Regions from separate parts of the Chryseobacterium sp. MYb264 genome, predicted to be linked through region 2. Evidence: riboswitches for the same ligand, from Rfam matches in the RefSeq annotation. Region 2 holds a riboswitch; each other region holds the start of a gene.

Region 1 (7,487 bases), 180 kb from region 2:
AGCCGGAGCAAAAAGAGCATTATTGCTACCTGTAAACGGTGCTTTCCATTCTCCATTGATGCAACCTGCACAAGAGAGACTGGCTTCTGCGATTGAAAAAACAAAATTCAGAAAAGCAACAATCCCAGTTTATCAGAATATCACGACTACCGCGATTACTGATCCTGATGAGATTAAAAATAATCTTATTGCACAATTGACAGGTCCTGTAAAATGGACGCAGTCTGTTCAGAATATGATCAAAGACGGGGCTAACAACTTCATTGAAGTAGGTCCTGGGAAAACCCTTCAGGGATTGATCAAGAAAATTGACGGATCTGTATCTGTTGCTTCTGCAATCTAAATAAAAATATGGGCGAGATATTTTCACCGGGAAAGCTGATGCTTACTTCAGAATATTTCGCAATGGATGGAGCTCTTGTCTTAGCGGTACCTACCAAGCTGGGACAAGAGTTTTACTTTGAAGAAAATTACGATGGGAATTCTCTTATTTTCTGGGAAGCCTATCATCAAAACAAATTATGGTTAAAGGCTGTCATTGATTACAAAAACTGGCAGATCATCGAAACCAATAGTATTTCCAGTGCTGAATTTATTTTAAAAACCTTAAAAAATGTTCAGTCACTTTCTACAATCAAATTCAAGAACGATTTTAGTTATCATTTAAAAACCAACCTTCAGTTTCCTGCAGATTACGGTTTGGGAAGCAGTTCTACGCTGATGACCAATCTTGCGGAATGGGCGGAGATTGATCCTTTTTATTTAAATTCAATCAGTTTAGGCGGCAGCGGATACGATATTGCGGTGGCAAAAGAGAAATCTGCAGTGCTGTTTCAAAGCAAACCTGAGATTACATATGAAAGGACGAATTTCAAACCTTCTTTTAAAGATGAACTTATTTTTATTCATTTAAATCAGAAGCAGGATAGCCGTGAAGGAATCAATTTTTACAAGTCTAAAACAAAGTCTCAAAAATTGGTTGATGAATTTTCGAATCTTACAAGAAATATTTTAGTATGTAACGAATTGGAAAATTTTTCTGAACTAATGTTAATTCATGAGCAACAAATTTCGAAATTCCTTGAAATTCCTACAGTTAGAGAGCGTTTCTTTGAGGACATCCCCGTTTTTGTGAAAAGTTTGGGAGCTTGGGGTGGAGATTTTGTCATGAGCTCAAAATTTGATGGCTTTGAGGACTATTTTTGGGAGAAAGGTTTTCGCACAATTTTCAATTGGAAAGATTTAATTAGTTTGTAATCAGTTTGTTATAAACTTGTTTTTTTATTTGCCATTCTGACTTATATCATTATATTTAAATCACTTTTAACAATTAATTAATATTAATTTTGTTGAACCCTAATATTGAAATAGAAAATATAAGTAAAATGAAACACGCTAAAATCATCCAGGATTTAGAAAAACTAGGGATTAAAGGAAGTTATGAGGTCATTTATAATCCTTCGTATGAAGAATTATATCAGGCTGAAGTTTCTTCTGAAAATCAAGGCTTTGAGAAAGCTGAGCTTACGGAATCTGGTGCAGTATCAGTAAAAACAGGAATTTTCACAGGTCGTTCACCTAAAGACAGGTTTATTGTTCAGGATGATGTTACAAAAGACACGATTTTTTGGGACGGTAAAGTAAACTTGCCAACCTCTCCGGAAATTTTCCAGTCTTGTAAAGACTTAGTGCTGAACCAGCTTTCTGGTGCAAAAAAAATCTATGTGGTAGATGCATTCTGCGGAACGAATACAGACACGAGATTAAAAGTAAGGTTCATCGTTGAAGTAGCGTGGCAGGCGCATTTCGTTACGAATATGTTCATCCGTCCTTCTCATTATGAGTTGGAAAGCTTTGGAGAACCTGATTTTACAGTCATCAATGGATCTAAAACGACAAATCCGAACTGGGAAGAGCAAGGATTAAACTCTGAAAACTTCGTGATGTTCAACCTTACCGAAAAGCTTCAGATCATTGGAGGAACCTGGTATGGTGGAGAAATGAAGAAAGGAATGTTTGCCATGATGAATTATTACCTTCCTTTGAAAGGGATGGCTTCTATGCACTGTTCTGCAAACGTAGGTGAAGAAGGAGATGTTGCTCTTTTCTTCGGTCTTTCAGGAACAGGGAAAACCACTTTGTCTGCAGATCCGAAAAGATATCTGATCGGTGATGATGAGCATGGTTGGGACAACAATGGAGTATTCAATTATGAAGGAGGTTGCTATGCAAAAGTAATTGACCTTTCAGAAGAAAAAGAGCCGGATATTTTCCGAGCAATTAAAAGAGATGCGCTTCTTGAAAACGTAGTAGTTCATGACGGAATTGCTGATTATACAGACGGATCTATCACAGAAAACACGAGAGTTTCTTATCCTATTTACAATATTAATAAAATTGTTTTGCCTTCAAAAGCAGGACACGCGAGCAAGATCGTTTATCTTTCTGCAGATGCTTTCGGCGTATTGCCTCCGGTTTCTATTTTGGATGAAGATCAGGCACAGTACCACTTCCTTTGTGGGTATACTTCAAAGTTAGCCGGAACAGAAAGAGGAATTACAGAACCTCAACCTTCATTTTCGCCGGCATTTGGTGAGGCATTCTTAACATTGCACCCAACAATGTATTCAAAAACATTGATCGGTAAAATGAAAGAACACGGCGCTAAAGCGTATCTGGTAAACACAGGTTGGAACGGAACAGGAAAAAGAATTTCTCTAAAAGACACAAGAGCGATCATTGATTCCATCATCGATGGATCTATTGAAAATGCTCCGAAAACAAGAATTCCAATTATGAATCTTGAAGTTCCTACAGAATTGCCAAACGTTTCTGAAGGCATTCTAGATCCAAGAAATACATATAACGAAGTTTCTGAATGGGAAGAAAAAGCGAAAGACTTAGCTTCAAGATATATCAAAAACTTTGAACAATATTGTAACACCGAAGAGGGCAAAAAGCTTATCGCTTCAGGTCCTCAGTTACAGGAACAAGCAATTAACTAAATTAGGAAGCCTCATCATTGATGAGGCTTTTTTTATGCTTTTAGCTGCGTTGAAAGGTATTGTATGACTAATTACAAATACAAAAGATAGTATTAGTAATATCATGCTGAGCTTCTCAAAGCATAAATTACTTCAAACTCAAAATTGCCAATCGATATCCATTCATTCCAAAACCGGATAAAACCGCATCAGAATTTGCTGCCGTTACCGACTTCTGACGAAATTCTTCTCTCTTGTAAATATTACTAATGTGAACTTCAATTTTCTGCTTCTGAATATTCTTTAAACAATCGGTAATAGCATAAGAATAATGAGTAAACGCTCCCGGATTAATCACCAAAGCATCAAAATCATCTTTCTGAAGACGGTTAATCAATTCACCTTCAATATTTGATTGATAATAAGATATTTCATGGATAGGAAATTCAGATTGTAATTTCTGTAAATAATCCTCCATCGTTACCGTTCCGTAAATTTCAGGTTCTCGGGTACCTAACAGATTAAGATTAGGACCGTTTACAATTAAAATTTTCATATCATAAAATTAAAAACTTTTTTTGAATTTCCGCTCCGTCAGTTCGAGTATTTTTCGCAGCGCAGCGGAGAAAAATGTATCGAGAACCGATATTCTAAAGCCAAAATTCGACTTCGCAACAAAACTTCTCGATACGATTTTTTTCAAAAATCTACTTGAAGTGACGAGGATCGTATGGATTACATTTTACGTATAGTGTAGCTTTAAAAGCAATTTCATTCATTACATTATTTTTAATGATATTTCTCATATTTAAAAATTTAACAATTTATATAACTGTCTATTTTGAAGGTTTTTAAAATAAATTTAACATAATTTTCATAAAATTATAATCAAAAATTTTAAAGTCTACTTGTTTTGTAGACTATTTGTTTTTAGATTTGCAAACATATTTCGATCGGCTTATAAAGAAAGATGGAGGGAACTGACCCTGTGAAATCTTAACAACCTGCGTGAGGCAAGGTGTTACATTCAGCCTTAAAAAGGAAAGATAAGCAATAATTTAATCATATTTATTGGTGCTTGTTGTTGTCTTTTTTGTAAAAGGTTGATTTTTAATTAATGTTAAACAAAATTGATTATGATTAATAAAAATTCATTTAATTCTAAGATTTGGATTCCACCTGTCGCGGTATTTTTCCTGGGAATTATCGGAGTACAAGGTCAGGAAATAAAAAAAGATACCCTGAAGGAAAAAGAGATAGACGAAGTAGTTGTTGTGGCTTATGGAAAAGCGAAAAGAAACAGCTATACAGGTTCGGTTTCCACAATTTCCAGTGATAAAATCAATAACAGACCTGTTACCAATATTACAAAAGCGTTGGAAGGTCAGGTTCCCGGGCTTCAGGCGGTAAGTGCTTCTGGGCAACCAGGGTCTGTGGCTTCGGTTCGTATTCGCGGGATTGGTTCTGTAAGTGCTTCAAGCGATCCTTTGTATGTGGTAGACGGACTTCCTTTTGACGGAAATATCAACACCATCAGCCCAAATGATATTGAATCGATGAGTGTGCTTAAAGATGCTTCTGCAAGTGCTTTGTATGGTTCAAGAGGAGCAAACGGGGTAATCATCATCACCACAAAATCGGGTAAAAAAGGAGAATCAAAGATCAATTTTAATATCAGTCAGGGTTTTTCTTCGAGAGCGGTAAAAGATTATGCACAGGTAAATACCGATCAGTATTTTGAATTGTATTGGGAGGCCATGAGAAACGGCTATGTTGCGAATAATATTGCTCCACAGCAGGCAGCTCAGATGGCAACAGACGGTTTGGTGAATGCTTTGGGAATCAATCCTTACGGAGCCAGTTTTGCAAAACCTGTAGGAACAGACGGAAAATTGTTGGCAGGTGCAAAAGCTTTGTGGAACGACAATTGGGCGGATGTTCTTCAGCGTGTGGCTTCTAGAAATCAGGTTGATTTGGATTTCAGTGGCGGAAACGAAAAGAGTAATTACTATTTCTCGTTAGGTTATCTTGATGATAAAGGAATTGCCATAGAGTCTGGTTTCAAAAAGTACAGTACAAGATTAAAATTAAATTCTGAAGTTAAAAAATGGCTAAATGTTGGTGCGAATTTAAGCTTTACCAACAGCGTGCAATTGGCTCCGGCTTCTTCGGATTCAAGTTCTGAAAATATTATTAACGTCGGGCGTATCATTCCTTCATTTTATCCTTACTATGAAAGAAATACCGATGGAAGTTATAAACTTGATGCAGGAGGAAATTATATTTATGATTTCGGAAAATACAGACCAACCAGCGCCTTGCAAAATCAGAATTTAGCAGCAACTTTACCTTTAGATAAAAACGAAAACAGAGAAGATAACTTTTCAGGAAAAGGTTTTGCTGAGTTTACGTTTTTGCCTGAATTGAAATTTAAGACCAGTTTTTCAGTTGATTTGGTGAATTATAACGGACATTATTATACCAATTCTTTGTTAGGACAAGGAACTGAAATTGGAGGTTCTGTTACGAAAACAAATTCGAGAACGCTTTCTTATACCACAAGTAATATTTTAACGTACGATAAAAAATTTGGTCAGCATCATGTGAATTTATTGGCAGGGCAGGAGTTTTATCATTATGAATATCAAACGATTTCAGGAAACAGATCTCAGTTTTCACTTCCTTATTATTACGAACCAGATGCAGCGGCTTTATTTGGCGGTTTCACGGGAAACAGCGATCAGTTGGGATTGCTAAGTTTCTTAGGTAAAGCAGAATACGATTATCAGAATAAATATTTCATTTCCGGATCGGTAAGGTCAGATGCTTCTTCGAGATTCTCTCAAGATAACCGTTGGGGAACTTTCTGGTCTGTAGGTGGTTCGTGGAAAGCGTCGAGTGAAAATTTTATTAAAGATTTAAATATATTCAATCAGCTGACACTACGTGCAAGTTACGGAGGTCAGGGAAATGACAAGCTTAAAACCTATTATGCTTATCAGAGTTTATATCGATTTTACAACAATTTAGGAGAAGCGGGAACCGTTGCAAGCAGTCTTCCGACACCAAATTTGAAATGGGAAACGAATCTTAATTTAAATATAGGACTTGAATTTGCGATTCTGAACAACAGAATTAAAGGTAATGTAGAATATTTCAAGCGTGAAAGTCAGGATTTGCTTTTTGAAATGCCGTTAGCTCCGTCTTTAGGATTTACAGGATTTCAGGCCAATATCGGAACGATGCAGAATACCGGCTTTGAATTTTCATTATTCACAACACCTGTGAAAACCGACGATTTTCAATGGAATGTTGATGTAAATTTAAGTACATTAAACAACAAGATCACAAAACTGCCTCAGCCTTCTATCATCAGTGGCACAAAATTATTAACTGTAGGTGGTTCAGTATACGATTTCTATCTTCCGACTTGGGTAGGCGTGGATCCGACTAATGGAAAACCTTTATGGAAAACCATTACAACAGATGCCAACGGACAAACGGTAGAAGGTACAACTTCTGAATATGCTAAAGCAGCAAGAGAAATTCAGGGTTCGGCACTTCCTAAATTAATGGGTGGATTAACGACAAGTTTGAATTATAAAAACTTCGACCTTTCAGCTTTACTGACTTTCAGATTAGGAGGAAAGATTTTGGATACCGATTATACATCCATCATGTCCAACGGGAATTTGGCAGGACGTGCATGGAGCGCCGAAATGGTCAACAGATGGACACCTGAAAATACAAATACGGATGTTCCGATTTTGAGCACGACGACCAATAACTGGACTTCAACCTCATCGAGATTTTTATATTCTGCAACCTATGCAAGATTGAAAAATGTGAGCATCGGATATACGCTTCCATCGAATTATTTTGAAAAATTAGGCTTGAAAAACTTTAGAGTTTATGTTCAGGGAGAAAATTTACTCACGTTTTACAAACATAAAGGAATGGATCCTGAGCAATCTTTAGACGGAACAACGTATTACAGATATCCGGCGATGAGAACCATCACTTTCGGACTTCAGGCGACGCTTTAAACTTAAAATTAAAACAATGAAAAAAATAAAATATCTATCTTTTGCCATTATCGCGACCTTATCTCTGGCAAGCTGTGAAAGCGAACTGGAAACGGCACCAACCAATCAGGCTAACGAAGCAGAAGTTTTTAAAACGGCTGATAATGCCGAAACAGTAATCAATGGAACTTGGGCGAAATTTAATGATGATGGTACAACATATTCCAACATCGGATATTCAACCGTGTTGAGAACGAGTGACGCAATGGGAAGTGATGTAGCAGTTTTAACCAATAAATATGGTTTTCCAACGGCTTATACATTTTCAGACTTGAGCAATAATACAGGAAGTCGTGCACTTTTCATCTGGAGTTTGCTGTATTCTACCATCAACAACATGAATAATGTGATTACCAGAATTGATGCCGCAGAGGGAAGTCAGGCAAAAAAAGATCAGGTAAAAGGTCAGGCAAAGACG
Region 2 (7,487 bases):
CCGCCAGTTAAAATACCTTCGCGGAATTGCCAAAAACCATTTATTGGTGGTTGTTTTCTTTAAAAATGCAGAACTACAGACTTTGATTCATCAGAACCCTGAAAGTATGCAAGGGATTTATGATGAAATTATTGCTGAAAAATTTGAGTTTGAGAAAAAATTAATTATTCAGGAACTTCGCAAATACGGGATTTATACGGTGTACACACTTCCTGAAAATTTGAATATCGATGTTATCAATAAATATCTGGAGATAAAAGCGAGAGGAATTTTATAGATTTGCAATAAGCAATAAGCAATAAGCAATAAGCAATAAGCAATAAGCAATAGAAATAAATCGAATGAAAATAACACTTAATAGAATCAACGATGATTTTTTGTTTGAATGTACCAATTCTCAGGGAAATTCAATTCTTTTAGATAATACTTCGCAGCCCGGAGCAAAAGGCGTTTCACCAATGGAAAGTGTGATGATGGCAGTTGCTGGATGCAGTGGAATAGATGTGGTTTCTATTTTGAAAAAACAAAGACAGGAAATTACGGATTTCAAGGCTGAGGTAGAAGGTGAGAGAGTGCAGGTGGACGATGCAAAACCTTTTAAGGCAATTACTGTGAAATTTCTTCTGGAAGGAAATATTGATCCTAAAAAAGCTCAGAAAGCGGCTCAGTTGTCTTTCGAAAAATATTGTTCTGTTTCCAAGACTTTAGAACCGAATGTTGAAATTGGGTATGAAGTATTCGTGAACGGAGAAAAAGTGTAAAAAATATACTCTTATATACAAAATAAAATGCCGGACAATATTTGCCCGGCATTTCTAATTGAGTTATAATGGTTGACTATCTTTTAATTACTTTCTGTGTCTGAACAGAACCGTCTTTCAGATTCAGTGATAAAATATAAACACCTGTTTTAATTCCGTCTAACTGTAATGTTGAAGAAGGATTGTCGATCACCTTCACGGTAACTCCCGAAAGGTCTGTAAGAGTAGCACGTTTTACATTTTCTGATTTTTCAATACGTAAAACATCAACAAACGGATTAGGATAAGCGATCAATTTCTTTTCCGCTTTTACTTCACTTGTCGATAAGTTGATAGGTTCTACAGTTACAGTGACTGTCCAGGTGCCGTCATCAACTTTATTAAAGCTGGCATCACAGCCTAATGCTTCTTCTCCCCAAACTCTCCAGGCTCTTAATTCGAAGTTTACTGCGCCTGTAAGGTCATTGGCCAATGGTAAATCCGTTCTGTTATAAGAATATGTTCCTCCGTTACCAGAACCTTCGGCTACCTCAGTTTCAGAATTTCCATTGGTCGTACAAACGAGGAAGCTTCTTTGCTCAGACATCCATGCGCCAGACTGCGTAGTCATTTTGTACGAAACATTGGTAGATTTTATTTTATATCCGGCCGGAACGTTTACCGTAAGAGCGCCCGGACAGCCCGATATCGAAGTGGTGGTTGGGTCAAGATCTGCAAAATCGGTATTAATATCACCTAAAGTGTAAGTAACAGGTATCTCACCGGTGGTGAATGAATGCATTTTCCAGAAACCTTGGCTGGATCCACAATTTGATCTTACCCAGAAATAGTAGGTTTGCCCTGTTGCCAGGTTATCAATAGTTACAGAAGTTGACCCTGCAGCTACACTTCCTGACGGATTGGTAGTTGCAGTGGGTGCTGTAGCAGAGGTGCTGTAATAATATTGATATCCCGAAGATGGAGCACTTACAGATGCAGTCCAGTTTATCGTTCCGGATGTTGTGGTGGTGGTAGAGGTAATGTTGGTAGGCGCAGAACATGGAGAATAAGCATCTGCTGAAACCGCAAAAATATTGGGAATACTGCCTCCGGTACTGGTTTTTGTTATGGTAAGGCTGGTGATGTTTTTAGATTGATTTGAGGGATCAATGGCTAATGGGATCTGATATAATCTTGGATTGGTATTGTTTCCTGATTCCAGATTGTTATTGTTTAGATTGATCCTTCCAATTCCGCGGATGGCATAATTAAGCCCATCATACCAGTCAGAAATATTTAATCCGGTAAAGGTTTGGGACGTAGAATCAGAAAAGTTGACTACTGCATCCACGGTTGCGGCACCGCTTCCTCCTGTAGCCAGCAAATAAAGGCTTATCGCAGGGGTCGGAGTTGAAAAGGTAAGAGTACCGGACGGTATGGTACTGCTCAGACGAAGCGAGTTATCTCCATTGTAGGGCGCCATCTGATAGCTAAGACCGTTGGTAGTTGTTACCGCTGAGTTGACAAGCCCGTTTACAGGTAATCCGTACGTGAGTGGCGTACTGCTGGATGTCAACTGAAAATCACGGGAGATAAATACATAATTTACCCCATCCACATCAGAGGTTGTAGAGCTGGAGGCTGTTCCTACGCCATTGGCAATGACGTCAGCATTAAAACCACTTTGAATGGCGATGGGTTGATATTCCTGTGCATTTACATTGTTGATAAACAAGCCTGACAGAAACAGACCCGCAATAGGGAATAGTTTTCCTTTCATGAGATTACTTTTTAGTTTTTAGTCCGGTAAATATAGAATATTTTAATGAAAGTAATTTATTGTTTTTTGTAAATGAATATTAAATTTTGAACAGATGGGTGAAATTCGTAGTGATTTTACTTGTGTTTTTGATGACTTGTTGTGAATGTCATACTGGGTGATGGGCGTTCAAAAAGTATTGTGAGCAGTATAAGATTGAAATTAACCGAGCGGTTAATTCTTGATTTTTTTTAATTTTTTTTCCTTTGTGATTTTGACAATAGCAAAATCTATCTAAAAAAAGAGGCTGTCCAAAAATTTTACGCAGCCCTTTTTTGTTATTATTTTCTCTAAAAATATTACTGACAAATGCTAATAATTTTTTATTCATGTAACATTAGATTTAATAATACTAATATATGGTTTTTAATGCGAACTGTTTTGTTTCATATGGAATAAAATGAATGTTTAATTTAAATAATCGATTTTAATTGATAATATTTAATTTTTAAAGATGCTTTATTGATAATTTTATATTTTATCGCGGTTTGGGTTAATAATAAAAAAGCCTCTTAAAAAAAGAGGCTCACATTTATATATTTAATCTCGGTTTCATCAATTTTGCGACCGTTGCCGTCCATCCTGTTTGATGGGAAGCACCGACCCCGCGGCCATTATCTCCATGAAAATATTCAAAGAAAGTGATATAATCTTTAAAATTTTCATCATAATTAAATTTAGCATTTCCGCCATTGAAAGGTCGTTGTCCAAATTCATCTTTTAAGAAAATAGAGCACAATCTGTTGCTGATATTATGAGCGACTTCATCAAGATTTCTCTTGTCCCCACTTCCGGTTGGCAATTCTACTTTCAGGCTGTTGCCGTAATAAAAATGAAAACGCTGTAAACTTTCAACAATCAAAAAGTTGATGGGGAACCAAATCGGTCCGCGCCAGTTGCTGTTTCCGCCAAACATGCGGCTGTCACTTTCTGCAGGCGTGTAATAAACCACATTTTCATTACCATGAACTGAAAACACAAACGGATTTTCCTCATACACTTTCGACATGGCACGAATTCCGTATTGACTTAAAAATTCTTTCTCGTCGAGCATTCTCGTTAATACCTTTGTTAAACGGTTTTTACGAAGAATACTCATTAAATGCTTTCTTCCGTGACCTTCCTCGTCCCAGTGCGAAACAAGTTTGGTGAGTTCCGGTTTATTTTTTAATACCCATTCCATTCTTGCCTGGAAATTCGGCATTTTTTCCAGTAAATGATGATCTACAATTTCTACCGCAAACATTGGAATCAATCCTACAATACTTCTCAGCCTTAAAGAAACACTTTCTCCATTTCCAAGCTGAAGCACATCATAGAAAAAACCGTCTTCTTCGTTCCAAAGACCTTCTTTTCCGTCACCCAGATTTTCCATGGCTTCGGCAATATAAAGATAATGTTCAAAAAATTTAATTGCCATATCTTCATAAACCTGATAATACTGAGCGAGTTCCATTGCAATTCGCATCATATTTAATGCGTACATCGCCATCCAGCTTGTTCCGTCGGCTTGCTCAAGATGTTGCCCATCCTGTAAAACCGTATTTCTGTCAAATGCTCCGATATTATCGAGACCGAGGAAACCTCCGCCAAAAATATTTTTACCGTTTTTATCTTTTCGGTTCACCCACCATGTGAAATTCAGAAGAAGTTTTTGGAAAACTTTCTCTAAAAACAGAAGGTCGGGTTTTCCGTTTTGCTTTTCATCAATTTTAAAAACCCTGAAACAAGACCAAGCGTGAACTGGCGGATTTACATCACTCAAATTCCATTCGTAAGCGGGAAGCTGCCCGTTCGGGTGCATATACCATTCCTTTGTTAATAAAAGAAGCTGTCCTTTCGCAAATTCAGCATCAATAATCGCAAACGGAACGCAGTGGAATGCCAGATCCCAGGTCGCATACCAAGGATACTCCCACTTATCGGGCATAGAAATAATATCTTTATTGTGAAGATGATTCCATTCTGTATTTCTTACATAATTGTTGAAGTCTCTCGGAGCTTCGTAATTGGGGTCACCTTTCAGCCATTTTCCAACGTTATAATGATAGAATTGTTTGTTCCAAAGTAAACCTGCAAATGCCTGTCTTTGAACATTTCTTTCATCATCGTTGGTTACGTCATTCTGAATTTCATTATAAAATTCATTGGCTTCGTTGATTCTGTTTTTTAAAATATCATCAAACTGATAAAAAGGGTCATCTAAATCATTCGGTGATAATCTGAAATCAAAAGTTTTGGATTGTCCGGCACCAATCATATCATCCACGATGAAAGATGCTTTTGAACCATTTTTTTCAGGATTTACGGTATTGCTTCCGTAGGTAATATAATCGTTGATTCCGTCTTTATAATAGGTGTTTCCAGGATATGGAGCGCCATACAATTTGGGTGAATTCGTTTCATTATCACAGAAAGCACTTTCCGAATTCTGAGTTCTCGAATAAAACTTTTTAATTGAAATACTATCATGGTTAATATCTATACAGCCATCGTGAGAAGCATTCGTTCGCCCTTGGTAAGTATTGTACCCCCATTTCCAGTTATTTCTGAACCAAACCGTAGGAATTACTACAATTGGCGCATCAATCTGACTTCTGTTACAAACCGTAACGCGAACTAAAATATCATTATGGTCAGCTTTCGCATATTCAATAAAAATATCGAAATATTCATCGTTGTCAAAAATTCCGGTGTCGATGATTTCGTATTCTGGTTCTTTTTTGCTTCTTCTGGCATTTTCAGCACGGATTTCATCATAAGGAAATGCATTGATAGGATATTTATACACCAGCTTCATATAGCTGTGCGTAGGCGTATTATCCAGATAATAAAAAATTTCCTTAATGTCCTCTCCGTGATTTCCCTGAGGGTTGCTGAGCCCGAAGAAACGCTCTTTTACCCTTTTATCCTTCTTGTTCCAAAAGGAAAGTGCAAAACAGAAAAGCTGCTTCACATCAGAGATTCCCGCAATGCCTTCTTCGCCCCAACGATAGGCGTAGCTTTCTGCGGTATTATGATTGGCGAAATTCCATGCGTCGCCGTTGGAACTGTAATCCTCACGTACATTTCCCCATTGTCGGTTGCTTACGTATGGTCCCCAGTTTTTCCAGTTTGTATCTTGTAATCTTTGTTTTTCGGCAATCATATTTCATCAATTTTCCATACGAAGTTAGTTTTTTTGATAAAAAATTCCAACTTTACGAATCTGAAAAATAGTTAACATTGCTTTGAAAACCTTGTATTTATCTGTGTTTCTAATATTAAATTAAATTTTTATAAATATTTAAAAGAAATGTTATACCTTTGCACTATTCGATCATTCAAATATTGAAAATGTTATCAAGAAAGGTTGAGGGATTAGACCCTGTGAAACCTTAGCAACCCTTTGCGAAAGCGAAGAAGGTGCTACGTTCTACCAAAATTATTTTGGACAGATAACTACTGAATCTTTTTTCAGCCATTTCCTGTGGCATTTTCAATGATATTATCAAAAAGTATAATAGAATTGAAAACAGAACTAAACTATATTAATCTTTCGTATCAAACAAATTCCGGTAAGGAATATCATATCTCGTTGAGCTATCAGCTTTTCGGGAAAGACTTATTTTCAGCACCCATCATTTTAGTAAATCATGCTTTAACCGGAAATTCAGACGTAGCCGGAGAAAAAGGCTGGTGGAAACAATTGATTGGTGAAAATCAGGTAATCGATACTAATAAATATACAGTTCTGTGTTTCAATATTCCCGGAAACGGATTTGATGATTTTTTAATTGATGAATACGAAGATTTCACGCCTTCAGATATTGCCAATATCTTTTTACAAGGGCTTGAAAGTTTACATATTACAAGTTTATACGCCATTATTGGAGGTTCTTTAGGAGGTGCAATCGGTTGGGAAATGTTGGTAAAACAACCACATCTTGCCGAAATTTTCATTCCTATTGCCTGTGATTATAAAACCCATGATTGGCTTCATGCACAATGTCTGGTTCAGAAATTTTTATTAAATCAAAAAGATGAACCTTTACAAAAAGCGAGAATTCATGCGATGTTGTGCTACCGAACGCCGGAATCGTTAAATGATAGATTTCAAAATAAATACAATCAGGAAAAACAAAGATTGGAGTCGGAAGATTGGCTGGTTTATCACGGAAATGCTTTAAACGATAGATTTAGTTTAAAAGCTTATCAACTGATGAATCATTTGCTGATGAATATTAATGTTGATGAATCTCAACTGGAAAAAATTCAGGCACGAATGCACATGATCTCTGTAGATACAGATTTGTTTTTCCCGGCTTCTGAAATCCGAATGTGCTTTGAAAAGCTGAAAGAGAAAAAGGAAAATGTTTTCTATCACGAGATCACCTCAATTCATGGGCACGACGCCTTTTTAATGGAATATAAACAATTAAATAATATCATAAAACCTATTCTGAATATATGACAACATCAGATACAATAAACATTTATCGAAATAAAGCGCTGGTAAATTTTGAAGGGAAAGACTTTTTGGGACATATCGGAATTGATTCCCGAATTTTCAAAGTATTAAATGAAGAAGGAATAAGTGTGGGTGTAATTTCCCAGCAGGCTATTGAAAATGGAATTTCTGTTTTGGTAGATGAAAAAGATGCGGAAGATGCAGTGCGTGTGCTGCAGGAAGAGTTTAAAAAAGAAAAATCGAACGGGGCAGTAAGCAATATTTATAACATTAGTAATGTTGCAGTCATTGGCTTCGTTTCGGAAAATTATAGCAAAATACTTTCTGAACTTCAGAGAAATAAAATATTTCCGCTTTTGTTGAATCAAATTGCTTCGGCGGGAAGGGTAAATATCGTGGTAACCGATAACCAGACGGAAATTGCAAAAAATATTGTTGAAACAGAAATTTACGGAAAACCGAAAGTCGTTCATTTAGC
Region 3 (7,487 bases), 780 kb from region 2:
CAATGACCCAAAGGAGGAATATGCTGTATGTATTCGTAATATCTGCCAGCTGAAAACCCAGCGTTGTAAAAATTCCTGTTCCGATCATATTCGAAACCACAATGGCCACTGCCGTTTTCCAGCCAATCTGATGTGACGTTGAATTCATTTAATTAAAATGTAAAATTAAGCCTTCCGAAGAAATAATTTCCCAATGCTCCCATCTGAACCGGAGCATATTTGAAAACCCCATAATATGAATTTTCGTAGCTCTGAAGATCCGGAAAAACATCAAATAAATTATTGGCACCCACGGTAAGATTGATATTTTTGGTCAAATCATAGCCCACACTGATATCGGTTACTACTTTTGGTGAAAATTTCTGCACGCCTCCGAAGGGATAGCCATCTCTTGTTACCTGACCAAAATACGTATTTCTCACCAGAAAATTAAATTTACCGATTCCGTAGTTTAAGCCCAATGTTGCCTTTGTTTTAGGCGATAAGGTTTCTATGATATTGATCTGATCAGGACCGAAAAACTCGTCCTGCGGCGTTTGTAAGCCTTGTGGAAAATGAAAATCGGTGATCTTGGTTTCCGTATAATTTCCGGCAAGGTTGATATTCAGATTTCCGCCGCCCAATTTCCAGTCGTAAGAAACTACCAAATCTACCCCTTTCGTTTCAGTATCGATAGCATTGGCAAAAAATCGGGCACTTTCCACTTCATTTCCTTCACCTACGATAGCGGGATCCTGTAATCTGTCGTCTGTAATATTACTTGTGATCACAATTCTGTCTTTCACGCCGATCCAATATCCGTCTAAGGTAATAAATAGTCCTTTTGCAGGTTTCAAGGTAAATCCGACACTTCCATTTACTGAGGTTTCCTGTTTTAATTTATCAAATCCAAGAATTTCAGCCGCTCTGCTGTCGTTGTTAAAAATTCCTTTTTTCACAATTCCAACTCCGGTGGTTGAAATATCTGCGTAAGAATTATTGAAATATTGTTGCTGCAAAGATGGCGCGCGGAAACCTGTTCCTACTGCTCCACGAATAGCAAAGTTTTTAATGAATTCATATCTGAGAGCCAATTTACCATTCAGGGTATTTCCAAAATCTGAATAGTTTTCAAACCTCAGCGCCGCATCGATATTTAATTTTTTAGCTAAATCATAAGAAACATCTGCATAAACCGCTGTAGAATGTCTTGATTTGGTTAAAGCATTGTCTGTCGAAAACCCGGTGAACGATTGCGCACCACCCGCCCCTATTACATTGGCTTCGGGAGTTGTTGGCGTTACGACGTTTCCAAAAATATCATATCTGGCGTAAGAAGCCTGTTCGCCAGCTTTAATATCATATTGCTCAAATCTGAATTCTCCACCAAAAGCAAAATTGAAATTTTCAACACTTTTAGACACATCTAAATTAACGGTATTCTGAAGAAAACTATGAGCTCCCGCGTAAAAACTCGTAGGTGAATTCGCTCCTAATGAAGCATTTAACGTGTTATCCACATTGTATTTAAAGGTATTGCTCCCGAACGTATTGCTAAGATCAAATTGCCAGTCGTTCAGATTATATTTCGCTCCAACAGCATAAGAAATATCGTATACCTGAGAATTCAAAACTGCCTGAAAACCGTTGGGATAGATGGAATACACATTATTTGAAGTCTCACTAGGGAGCCTTCTGAAACCATAGCCCTGACCTTCTTTTATGCTGAAACCTCCGAACGAATAGATTTTGAAATGATCATTAAAAGGATATTCGGCATTCACAAATAACTGCGCCTGTTTAATTTTGGCATCTCCGATCTGAAAATTGAAATCATCGCGGGATAAACCTCTTTGCTTGATAATCGCATCATCAGCTGCTCTTGCTGCATCAGGATCATCAGCAAAATCATAGGCAAAATTATCTCCAAAAATATCCAGATTGTGATTCTGAGTTCTCGTGGTCTTTCCTCTTTGATTAAGCTGAAGAGATAGGTTGATATAACTTTCGTCTTTTCCCAAAGATGACCCGTAGTTCACTCCTGCCTGATACGTTTCGCCATCTCCTCTTCCTGTGATTCCATAATTCAACGTGGCAGAAGCACCGATATCTTTTTTAAGAATAATATTAATAACTCCGGCAATCGCATCCGAACCATACTGAGCCGCTGCTCCGTCTCTTAAAACCTCAATCTTTTCAATAGCAATTACAGGAATTGCACTTAAATCAGTTCCGACAGAACCATTTCCGACCGTATTCTGATAATTGACCAAAGAAGTGGTATGTCTTCTTTTTCCGTTTACCAAAACCAGAACCTGATCCGGGCCCATTCCTCTTAATGTGACTGGATCAATATGCTCGGTTCCATCCGATGCCGACTGACGAACCGCATTGAAAGACGGAATGACATAATTTAATAAATCCTGAACGGTAATTTGCGGTGAGGATTTCTGTATCTTTTCGATATTGATAATATCTACCGGAACCGGAGTTTCCAGTTTTGTTCTTTTAGTATTTCGGTTACCCACGATAACCACATCTTCAATCTGTTTTTCCCTTTCCTGTTCCTGCGCGGAAATTATAATAGCGCCAAGTAGCAATACAGATAGGCTAAGCTTTTTCATCTTTTGTTTTTTGCAAAATTAATAATCAACCCGAACGGACAACATCCGCCAACAAAGACCGTCAAGAAAATGGAATAATATTTAGAATATTGTTTCACTTATCTTCCCCCAAATTGGGTTGGAATTAGCACCATTACCTGTCTAGAAAAGGCGGTTGCTAAGGTTTCACAGGGCCAAATCCCTCCACCTTTCTTGATAAATCTAGCACAAAGGTAGACTATTAATTTCACATAGCAAAAACTTGTAATTATTCCCTTACAATCAGCTTTTCCACAATTGTGAATAAGATGTGGAAAACGTATTAATTAGCTATTAGCAAGCTGTTAGAAGCATATGAATAAGCATAAATTGAGTATTAATAAGCTCGTGGATAAAATATGAATAAGCCGTTAGTAAGGTATTAGTAAGCCGTGAATAAACTTCAATACCAATGTGGGTAACTTTGTGAATAACCTATTAAAAACGTCTTAACAACCCGTTTACAAGTATACTTTTCAACGTGGATAATATATGAATTAATAAAAAAAAGAGATCGCTAAGCGACCTCTTTACAATCATTTTCAGACTTATCCACAAGCTATTCCACTATCATTTTTTGAATCGAAACTCCCGTATCTGATTTTAAATGAACCAAATATGTTCCCGAAGGATAACCCACCTTCATCTCATGCGTTCCGTTTTCCTGAGCAAGTCTAAATGAATCCATCAGCTTACCCGTCATGTCATAGATGAAAATTTGTCCGTTTTTAGCTTTGTTATACACCAATTTGACGAAACCGCTCTTCACAGGGTTATCAGCAATCTGAAGCAGTAACCTTTGAGAACCACTTGCATCTATTGTGGATAAACTCCCCGTATAGTTTCCAAAGATCCTGAATTCGCCCGGTTGAAGCGTAATCGGAGCCGTTGTTGACGTAATATTTGAAATGGTATTATCCATTAAATTTTGCCAAGCCCCAACATAAGGAAAATACGGAACTACACTCTTCGCTGTTGTATTATAATTCGCCAACACAACCACATTTTTCATATCGTTGTTTGTCAATAGATTATCATAAACGTAAATCCTCGTTATTAAACCCTCCGGATCATTCGTTAAATTATTAGATTCTATCGTGTAGGTTTTTGATTTAAATACAGAATGCGCATTTCGGATGTTGATAATTTTCGCCCAGGTATCGTAAACCGCCTTTCTGTTGGCATCAGCTTCATATCCCAATGCAAAAGCAATCGGCTTCTCATCTGTTCTGCAGTCATTATTAACAGATCCGTCTGCACACCTGTTGATACTGAATTCATAGCCCAATTCCCCAAACTGCCAGATCATTTTCGGACCAGGAATCGTAAAGAATGTAGCACCAAAAGTTTTCATTCTGTCAAGCGCCATATTTAAGTTTTTAACATCATAAGAACCATTCACCGCACCGTAAGCAAGATTTTTAAACATCAATCTTTCCTCGTCATGACTTTCCCCATATCCTACTGCTCTCATCGATGAAAAGCCGTGAAGCTCATGATCCACTCTGTCGAAATTACTATTTTCCTTATAGCCCATTGTATTTTGGTTATAAGAACCATTCTGATTATTCCACATCATTACTCCTTTTCCTTCTGATGCCTTATAATTAGCCCACTGCTGCTCTTCCTCGTCTGTTCCCAAATGCTCGAAGATCACATAAGAATTCGGATCGATTGCCCATTGTTTATCGGCATAATCTTTAAGAATATCCACCCTATCCTGTTGATAAGCATTGGTACAGCCTTCGTCATTTTCAGAACAGTTTTGGGTAAAACCTTTTGTAAGATCCCAACGGAATCCATCAACCCTATACTCAGTTAGCCATTGTTGCAATGTTCTTTCAACGTAATATTTAGTCGAAGGACTTGTATGGTTAAAATCATTAAATACATTATAAGAATGCTTTGGAACCGTATTAAAATAAGGATTATTAGCCGCTACATCTCCGTAACCGTCGCCATCAGGATCTACATTCCAAAGTCTTACCAGGGGAGAACGACCTGTCGCATGATTGAAAGCAACATCTAAAATCACCGCAATACCGTTTTGGTGACAAACATCTACAAATTCCTTGAATTTTTCCGGCGTTCCGTAGGCTTTGTCTAAAGCATAATGAAAAGACGTATTGTATCCCCAAGACAGGTTTCCATCAAACTCCATAATCGGAAGCAATTCGATTGCATTAATATTTAATCCTTTTAAATAAGTAATTTTATTGATCAGCGACTGCCAATTTTTTTCCTGGGTAAAATCTCTTAATAACAATTCATACACCACAAGATCTTCTTTTGCCGGACGCTGGAAATTATTTACCTGCCAGTTGTAAGGCGTTTGACCTGTTTTAAACATAGAGACCTCAAAATCCTGTCCTGCAGGAAATGTTGGTAAGTTCGGATAAGTAGTCGCCGAGATCCACTGATCATCATAAGAAGATAAAATCTGTGGCGAATAAGGATCTGCCACTTTTTTCAGATCATTGGTTCTGTATTGGAAAGTATACAATTGCTGAGGAGTCAGCCCGTTTAATTCAATCCAGTATAGATCAGGATTTGTCGTATCTCTTTTCATTAAATAGACATCATTCACTGCCCAATTATTGAAACTGCCGATCACATGAACGAAGTTTTTAAAAGGCGCATACAAAGCCAACCCAACCTTAGTCTGATCCGCCGGATCATAATTAATCCCCTGTCTTATCCATCCCGGAATCGATTCAGAAACCACATCTCGCGGAACCTGCAAAGTAAACGTTGCATTTTTAGAAGAAGAACCTTCCGTCGCAATTAGTTCCATAGAAGCATCTTCTGTTACGGTATAGCTGTAAGAATACGACGAAGAAGGCGTTGTTGTAGAATTTACGACCGTTCCGTTTGCTTTTAGCTGGAAAGTTGCATTTACATTTGTTGTCGCTGTAATGTTGATTGAGTTTCCTACAGGAACCGATGTCAAGCTATTTGCAGCAGGATTAGTAAGGCTTAAACTTAAAGTCCCAACATTTACAAAGCTATCTCCCGTTTGATGCGCTCCCGTTTTATCTTTTAATAAAAAACCAAATCTTCCGATTCCGGTTCTGCCGTAAAAAGTGGTTGGTGTAAAAGTTAAAGAATAAGAATCTGTTGTGCTGTTGTAAACCAACTTGTTCGCATCGTTTGAATCTCCCCATTGTCCGTTAGTAGGACAATCCTGATCATTTTGAAAATTAGAATCCAGTGACCAGGACCAAATATAAACTGCATTATTTGAAACGCCCCAAGCAGCTTCATCGATCTGATCTCCCGGAACCGTTAAAGTAATCTGATCCGTCTCATTGAACGGATTGGGTGTAACTGTATAGCTGATCTGCCCAAAGACAAAAGCCATTATCAACAGAAATACACCGGAATAAAATTTCCTCATAAAGTTCTCTTTTTTAATTAGTATTGCACTAAAATAATTTATTTTTCAGCAAATGATTATGCTTTTAATTAAAAAAGATGAAATTAAAAAAGATGAAATTCAATAAGCAAAAATAATATGCAGAACCTTTCATTTTAAAGATTAATAAAAAGATCTAACGTCACGGTTTGTCTTTTTCAAAGTCCATTTTGTCCGTTTTACCCCACTTACAATTTTTCAACACCCAATTCCCTACTACTTTTGAATCATAATTTAAAAATCGAAACCATTATGCATTCATATCCAATACCTCAGCAGCTTCAGAATATCAAAAAATATTTAACCAAAGGAATTCTAATGCTCCTTTTCAATTTCGGACTATCATTAAATGCTCAACAGAAAACAGAAGGTTCTTTGGGAAATTTAAAACAGATCAACGCAGGCGTTTTAAACATTGGCTATACAGAAGCAGGCTCTCCCAAGGGAACTCCGGTTATTCTTCTTCATGGCTGGCCTTACGATATTCACAGTTATGAAGAAGTCGTCCCCCAACTTACTGCAAAAGGATACAGAGTGATCACTCCCTATTTACGAGGTTTTGGAACCACCTGTTTTCTTTCTGATAAAACGATGAGAAACGGACAACAGACTGCCGTGGCTTTAGACATTATTACTTTAATGGATGCTTTAAAAATTGACAAAGCTATTATCGGCGGCTTCGATTGGGGCGCAAGAACAGCAGATGTGATGGCTGCACTTTGGCCGGGACGTGTAAAAGGGTTGATTTCCGTAAGCGGATATCTGATCACCAATTTAGAAGCCAATAAAAAACCACTTCCTCCGAATGCAGAATTAGGATGGTGGTATCAATATTATTTTTCTACCGAACGCGGCGAAAAAGGCTATGCAGAAAACACGTATGATTTCAATAATTTGATTTGGAAAACTGCTTCCCCCAACTGGAATTTTGATAAAGCTACTTATGACAGAACTGCTCAATCTTTCAATAATCCGGATCACGTAGCGATCGTAATGCACAATTACCGTTGGAGATTATCTTTAGCCAAAGGAGAGCCCTCATATGATGAACTGGAGAAAAAGCTTCAGTCAAAACCAAAAATCAGTGTCCCAACCATTACAATCAGTAGTGATTTCGACGGGGCTGCTATTGATGGAAAGGCATACGAAGGCCAATTTACAGGAAAATATTCCCATAAAATTTTAAAAGGAATCGGGCATAATGTTCCTCAGGAAGATCCCAAGGCTTTTGCAGAAGCGATTGTTGAAGTGGATGGTTATTCGAAATAGTTGATAGTTGATAGTTGATAGTTGATAGTTGATAGTTGATAGTGAAATTTAAACAAGTTTTAATTAATAAAAATCTTAAAAAATGGAAAATACAAACATTATTCAGGCAGAAAAAGTTTTATACACAGGAAAAACGCATACTACAGGCGGCAGAGAAGGCTTCTCTAAAAGTTCTGATGGTA

The links. Region 2 has a riboswitch for S-adenosylmethionine ahead of VUJ46_RS17850 (alpha/beta fold hydrolase). Riboswitches for the same ligand answer to the same signal wherever they lie in the genome.
Region 1: linked by a shared signal. The riboswitch ahead of VUJ46_RS16985 (SusC/RagA family TonB-linked outer membrane protein) and the one ahead of VUJ46_RS17850 (alpha/beta fold hydrolase) in region 2 are both predicted to bind S-adenosylmethionine.
Region 3: linked by a shared signal. The riboswitch ahead of VUJ46_RS14270 (TonB-dependent receptor plug domain-containing protein) and the one ahead of VUJ46_RS17850 (alpha/beta fold hydrolase) in region 2 are both predicted to bind S-adenosylmethionine.

Annotation. Positions count from the first base shown of each region.
Region 1 covers NZ_CP142422.1:3,911,336-3,918,822, forward strand. Annotated here, with positions in the region: gene fabD (ACP S-malonyltransferase) at 1-343, shown strand, start outside; gene VUJ46_RS16970 (GYDIA family GHMP kinase) at 352-1,257, shown strand; gene pckA (phosphoenolpyruvate carboxykinase (ATP)) at 1,386-3,005, shown strand; gene VUJ46_RS16980 (type II 3-dehydroquinate dehydratase) at 3,133-3,540, opposite strand; SAM riboswitch class I at 3,940-4,037, shown strand; gene VUJ46_RS16985 (SusC/RagA family TonB-linked outer membrane protein) at 4,121-7,030, shown strand; gene VUJ46_RS16990 (RagB/SusD family nutrient uptake outer membrane protein) at 7,047-7,487, shown strand, end outside.
Region 2 covers NZ_CP142422.1:4,087,646-4,095,132, forward strand. Annotated here, with positions in the region: gene VUJ46_RS17825 (DUF58 domain-containing protein) at 1-277, shown strand, start outside; gene VUJ46_RS17830 (OsmC family protein) at 342-761, shown strand; gene VUJ46_RS17835 (T9SS type A sorting domain-containing protein) at 838-2,520, opposite strand; gene VUJ46_RS17840 (hypothetical protein) at 2,669-2,890, opposite strand; gene VUJ46_RS17845 (MGH1-like glycoside hydrolase domain-containing protein) at 3,092-5,707, opposite strand; SAM riboswitch class I at 5,896-6,003, shown strand; gene VUJ46_RS17850 (alpha/beta fold hydrolase) at 6,041-7,012, shown strand; gene VUJ46_RS17855 (ACT domain-containing protein) at 7,009-7,487, shown strand, end outside.
Region 3 covers NZ_CP142422.1:3,307,343-3,314,829, forward strand. Annotated here, with positions in the region: gene VUJ46_RS14265 (APC family permease) at 1-148, opposite strand, end outside; gene VUJ46_RS14270 (TonB-dependent receptor plug domain-containing protein) at 153-2,603, opposite strand; SAM riboswitch class I at 2,699-2,805, opposite strand; gene VUJ46_RS14275 (alpha-amylase family glycosyl hydrolase) at 3,181-6,018, opposite strand; gene VUJ46_RS14280 (alpha/beta fold hydrolase) at 6,289-7,305, shown strand; gene VUJ46_RS14285 (organic hydroperoxide resistance protein) at 7,388-7,487, shown strand, end outside.